Arthrobacter globiformis: one gene and its partner. The protein of the gene in region 1 interacts with the protein of each later gene in a pairwise test. Links are inferred from orthologs where the notes say so. Each region holds a gene or a part of one and is shown on either strand. Other genes may lie near its edges.

Region 1 (2,831 bases):
GCGGAGGGCGGAGCCGGTTCGGAGGCGGACGCCGAGGCCGAGGGGGTCGCGCTGGGCGTCGCACTTGCAGAGGGCGTCGCCGTGGGGCTGGCCGACGCCGCGGAAGTGTCGGCCGCTGCGGCGGGCGGCGGCGTGATGCCCGGCTGGAACCCCAGCTGCGGCAGCAGGAGGAAAGCGATCAGGCCGACGGCGAGCGCCGCGATTCCCACGGAAAGGATGGGCCACAACTTCGGGCGGGACGGCGCTGAGACAGCGCGGTGTACGCCCTGCCGGGAGGAGACCTCAGGCACCCTGTCGAATTCGTCCCGAGCAAAATTAGTCATGGTGAAGAGGCGTCCTTGTTGGTTTTCGCCGGCAGTCCGGCACTAGCAGTTACGCGTCAGATCCAAGGCGGCGTGCAGTGCGGGCCCGCTGACGTGATGTACGTAGTCTACGCAATCTCTTCACGAGCATGGGGTCGTGGGCCAGCGCGTGCTCTGTATCAATCAGTGCGTTGAGGATCTGGTAGTAGTGCGTCGCGGACAGGTCAAAGAGCTCCCGGATGGCCTGTTCCTTGGCGCCGGCATACTTCCACCACTGCCGTTCCAGGGCGAGGATCTGCTGCTCCCGCTCGCTCAGCGGCGAGTCCTTGAGCTTGAAGTCGTCCAGCAGCGAGCCGCTCCGCAGCCCGTGCTCCAGCGCTAAATCCTGCCCTGAATCCGGCTCCGCGAGATGGTCCTGCAACGGCTCCGCCACTGCGCTCTCCTTAGCTGAATCCGGTCAAAGTACCTCCCCTATGTTACGGAGGAATAACAGCCTTGTCATTTGTGGCACGGCGGCACCGGCGGCTCGTTTCACGGACAGGGGCAGCGGGCTTCGGACAGCAGTGCGGGAGAATGGACACCGTGACGGAACCTGAACCGCTCTTCGACCTCGAACCTGCAACAGCGGGCGGCCCGGACTTTGCAGACCTTGCCAGGCTGCCGCTCGGCGAGCTGATGGCACCCGACTGGGCCGACGCCCTGGCGGGAGTGGAGGCCGAGTTGAGGTCCGTTCTGACTTTCCTCGCGGCCGAGGAGGCGGCCGGGCAGCGGGTGCTGCCGTCGGCGTCGAACGTCCTCCGGGCGTTCCGGCAGCCGTTGAACGGGGTTCGGGTCCTGATCGTGGGCCAGGACCCCTACCCCACCCCCGGACACGCTGTGGGGCTCGCCTTTTCCGTGGACGCCGGCACCCGGCCCATCCCGCGCAGCCTGGCCAACATCTACAAGGAGCTTGCAGCGGATCTAAGCTTGCCGCCGCGGGTCCACGGTGACCTCGGCGCCTGGGCGGACCAGGGCGTACTGCTGCTGAACCGCGTGCTCAGCGTGCGTGAGGGCGCTGCCGGGTCCCACCGCGGCAAGGGATGGGAAACGATCACGACGGCGGCAGTGACCGCCGTCGTCGGCCGCCGGACCGCGGACGGAACCACCGCGCCGCTCGTGGCCGTGCTTTGGGGCAAGGACGCCGAGAGCGTCCGACCCCTCCTGGACAGCACCCCCGTGGTGGCCAGCGCCCACCCCAGCCCACTGTCCGCCTCGCGGGGGTTCTTCGGCTCGCGTCCGTTCAGCCGCGCCAATGCCCTGCTGACGGAGCAGGGCGGCGGGCCTGTGGACTGGGAGATCCCGGCCGTCCCGCCAAGGAGCTTAGGCTAGGCTTACCTGCATGACTTCCCTTCCGGCCACCACCAGCGCCACGAAAAAATCCCGCCCGCAGGTCACCCTGGCTGTCCTTCGGCGGGAGCAGCTTTCCGCGCACATGGTGCGGATCGTCGCGGGCGGCCCCGGGTTCGCTGACTACGTGAACAACGACTTCGTGGACCGGTACGTCAAGATCGTCTTTCCGCAGCCCGGGGTGGACTACCCCCAGCCCCTGGACCTCTGGGCCATCCGGGAAACGATGCCCCGGGAGCAGTGGCCGCACACCCGGACCTACACGGTCCGCTGGGTGGATATGGCCGCCGGTGAACTGGCCATAGATTTCGTCGTCCACGGCGACGAAGGCCTGGCAGGCCCCTGGGCAGCCGCTGCCGAACCCGGCGACAGCCTCAGCTTCACGGGCCCCGGGGGCGGCTACAACCCTGATCCGGCGGCGGACTGGTACCTGCTGGCGGCTGACGAGGCCGCACTGCCGGCCGTGGCCGCAGTCATCGAGTCCCTGCCGGCGCATGCCAGGGGCCTGGCCTTTCTCGAAGTCGGTTCGGACGCCGACGTCCAGGAGATTGCCTCCCCGGCCGGGCTCGAGCTGGTCTGGCTGCAGCGCGGCGGCATTCCCGCCGGCGAGGGTGACCGGCTAGTGGAGGCGGTGCGCAACGCCGCCTGGCCCGACGGCCGGGTGAACGTTTTTGCGCACGGCGAGCGTGGCTACATGAAGGGCCTGCGGGAGGTGCTGTTCCGCGAGCGCGGCCTGGACCGCAGCCAGGTTTCACTGTCCGGCTACTGGGCCAAGGGACGGGTCGAGGACGACTTCCAGGCCGAGAAGAAACTCCCGATCGGAAAGATCTAGCAGGCCCCTAGCGGCGGCGGGACCGCCGCCGCTCATTGCTGGCCAGGCTGCGCGTGAGCGGCCGGGCCAGCGTGTCACCAAGCACAATGCCGCCGGCAACGCCGAAGACGATCGCCCCGGCGCTGAGCATCCCTCCGGCCCCGAGCAGGATCTCGGATTCCTCGATGGTCAGGACATACATCGACCGGAAAATGGTGAGACCGGGCAGGAGAATCAGGCCGGCCGGCACGGCGACCACCAGCTGCGGGGCGCCCATCTTCAGCGCCACCACGCGGGCCAGCAGGCCGATCACGACGGCGGCCAGCGCCGGC
Region 2 (2,856 bases), 2.3 Mb from region 1 along the record:
GTGGCCTTGGGCGACGCCTTACGGCGGGTCCGGGTGGCTTTCTTGGGGGCCTCAGCGGCGGTTTCGCCGGTGGCAGCCGCTTCTTCGTTGATGGCTATAACCTGGTCATTATCCATATGTGGCAACACTCCTGCCCCTGACGTGCCGCCACATTCGGCACCCATTGGGGCACATATTGTCAAAACCCGCAGGCATTGACAGAAGTCAATTTGGATACCAGCAGGCTCGCACCGGCAGTGGGGTGCGGCAGGCCTGACAGGCCGGCGGGGTTGTTACTGGAACCCGTTGTTTCTGACATCCACAACCAGGTGCCGTCCAATGGAAGGCGGGAGGCTGGATCTTCTTTCCAAAGCCTGCACCACTGCTCATTGGCGGTCTTGGGAACAAGCCACCGGACTGGAGTTCGAATGTGGTTCTCGCTCCAGCCACGTTTATTCTCTCATATCACCGTTCAAATACGCTGTAATTGTGTGACAAAGCCGGTCAATGCCGCCATTGGCTACAGGTACAGGCTGCCTCAAGCTGGCGGCGATACAATCTGGGCAGGAGCACCCCAGACAAAGGACGCCATCCAATGCCACGCACTTCGCCTTCCACGGGCACGGACTACGAACAGGATCCCCAGGACGGTGCCGGGCCCGCCGCGGCTTCGGCCGGTACCGCAGTTCCGGCCATGACCCGCGACCGCCGGTTCGGCTGGCTGCTGGTCGTCACCGGCGTTGTGGGCTGGCTGGCATCGGGCATCCTGGTGCTGGAAAAGCTTGAGGTCCTCAAGGATCCCAACCACGCCACCGTCTGCGACGTAAACCCCTGGATTTCCTGCGGCCAGGTGATGCAGACCCCGCAGAGTTCAGTCTTTGGCTTCCCCAACATGTTTATCGGAATCGTGGCCTTCGCCGTGATCATCACCACCGGCATGGGCCTGCTGGCCGGCGCCCGGTTCGCCCGCTGGTACTGGCTCGGCCTGCAGGCCGGCGTCACTCTTGGCTTCATCTTCGTGGCCTGGCTGTGGTCCCAGGCACTGTACGTGATTCACATCCTGTGCCCGTTCTGCATGGTTGTCTGGGCAGCGATGATCCCGCTCTTCGTCTGGGTGACCGTCCGCAACGTCGTCCGCGGCGCCATTCCGGCGCCGGCAGGCCTGGCCCGCATCCTGGGCGACTCCGGCTGGATCATCACGGTGCTGCTCTACGTAGCCGTGGTTGCGACTATTTTCTTCGCGTTCATCCAGGTGTTCGCCGGCACGTCGGGCTTTTAGCAGCGCTAGAGCGTACAGTTGTGGCCCCCCACTCCAATGAGTGAGGGGCCACAAGTTCGTTCGTGCTCAACCTGCCAGCGCGCTCAACCTGCAGGGAAGCTCAGGCCTGGAACCAGATCTTGATTTCGCGCTCGGCCGAGTCCACCGAGTCCGAGCCGTGGACGAGGTTCTGCTGGACCTTCAGGCCCCAGTCGCGGCCGAAGTCGCCACGGATAGTTCCGGGGGCCGCCGTCGTCGGGTCGGTGGTGCCGGCCAGGGACCGGAAGCCCTCGATCACGCGGTGGCCCTCAAAGATGGCCGCCACCACGGGGCCGCTGAGCATGAACTCCACGAGCGGCTCGTAGAACGGCTTGCCCACATGCTCCTCGTAGTGCTGCTCGAGCAGCTCCCGGCTGGCGTTGGTCTTCTTGAGTTCGGCCAGGGCGTAACCCTTGGCTTCGATCCTCTTGAGGATTTCGCCGGTCAGGTTGCGGGTAACGCCGTCCGGCTTGATCAGGACAAGGGTGCGCTCAATGCTCACAGTTGCTCCAATGAGGTTGGTTGTGGGTTTCCCGGTAAGTCTACGGGGTCTGGCCGGTGCCGTCATTGCCGGCGGCCTCCGGGTGCGTGGCCTCCCATTCCGCCTGCTCGCGGTCCCGCTGGGCGGATTCGCGGTCGATCCGGATGCCGGCGCGGATGCCGTACCACCAGGCGATGGCGAACAGCGCACCGACGAGGAACATCAGCGGTTCCGCGAAGCCGCTGAGGATGAGCACCAGCTGCAGGATCCAGCCCAGCGCCACGCCCCATGGCCTGGACAGCACGGCGCAGGCGAGGATCAGCACCACGCTCAGTCCGATGCCCACGGAAAGGATCAGCGCCGGGGAGATCTCGGCACGGCGCAGGCCGAACACCGCCAGCGTGGCAAAGAAGACCACGAAGGCCTCCAGCAGCAGGACCGTCGAGGCGAACATGACCTTGGTGGACCGCCGCTTCTTGGGCATGCCGGGGCGCCATTCGCGCTGGGCCTTGGTAAGCCGGGCCATCAGGCGGCTGCCTTTCCAAGCAAGATGCGGGCGTCCGCCACCAGCGTGATGGACCCGGTCACCAGCACGCCGCCGGCGAGGTCGTCGTTGGCTTCGGCGCGTTCAACGGCCCACTCCAGCGCATCGTCCAGCTTTTCGGCGATGTGCACGTTTTCCTCGCCAAAGCCGAGGTCGACGGCGAGCTCCGCCAGTTCCGCTGCAGGCACCGCCCGCGGGGAATTGGACTGGGTGAAGCAGTATTCCTCCGCGAGGCCGCCCAGTGACTCCTTGAGCTGGCGCAGGATCTCTTCGGCGTCCTTCTCCTTGAGCACACCCACCACGACCACCAGCTTGCTGAAGCTGAACGCCTCCTGGATCGCCTCGGCGGAGGCACGGATGCCATCCGGGTTGTGAGCGGCATCCACGATGATGGTGGGCGCTGTGCGCAGGACTTCCAGGCGGCCCGGGGACGAGACCGTGGCGAAGGCCTCCTGCAGGACCTCCAGGGACAGCTCCTTCTCGCCGCCGCCAAGGAATGCCTCCAGGGCGGCGACGGCCACGGCCGCGTTCTCAGCCTGGTGGGCGCCGTGCAGC

The links. Proteins that work in one complex are often made in the same cells at the same time.
Region 2: the proteins of QFZ33_RS05565 (region 1) and ndk interact in binary tests that used the Escherichia coli proteins (3 or more experiments, as listed by UniProt). The link is inferred for Arthrobacter globiformis from one-to-one orthologs.

Annotation. Positions count from the first base shown.
Region 1 is NZ_JAUSXI010000001.1:1,192,459-1,195,289, reverse strand. What follows is about bases 10-2,772. They hold QFZ33_RS05565 (uracil-DNA glycosylase), read left to right. Parts: upstream 10-875; coding sequence 876-1,670; downstream 1,671-2,772. Other genes in these bases: QFZ33_RS05555 (threonine/serine ThrE exporter family protein), read right to left, coding at 2,528-2,772; QFZ33_RS05560 (siderophore-interacting protein), read left to right, coding at 1,681-2,520; QFZ33_RS05570 (DUF3263 domain-containing protein), read right to left, coding at 373-735; QFZ33_RS05575 (LytR C-terminal domain-containing protein), read right to left, coding at 10-323. Outside these bases: more of QFZ33_RS05575, read right to left, coding at 1-9; more of QFZ33_RS05555, read right to left, coding at 2,773-2,831. UniProt on the Escherichia coli protein: Excises uracil residues from the DNA which can arise as a result of misincorporation of dUMP residues by DNA polymerase or due to deamination of cytosine.
Region 2 is NZ_JAUSXI010000001.1:3,479,780-3,482,635, forward strand. Bases 69-2,856 are described here. They hold ndk (nucleoside-diphosphate kinase), read right to left. Parts: upstream 1,779-2,856; coding sequence 1,359-1,778; downstream 69-1,358. Other genes in these bases: QFZ33_RS16110 (Rne/Rng family ribonuclease), read right to left, coding at 69-116; QFZ33_RS16115 (vitamin K epoxide reductase family protein), read left to right, coding at 575-1,258; QFZ33_RS16125 (DUF4233 domain-containing protein), read right to left, coding at 1,819-2,283; QFZ33_RS16130 (bifunctional folylpolyglutamate synthase/dihydrofolate synthase), read right to left, coding at 2,283-2,856. Outside these bases: more of QFZ33_RS16110, read right to left, coding at 1-68. UniProt on the Escherichia coli protein: Major role in the synthesis of nucleoside triphosphates other than ATP. The ATP gamma phosphate is transferred to the NDP beta phosphate via a ping-pong mechanism, using a phosphorylated active-site intermediate.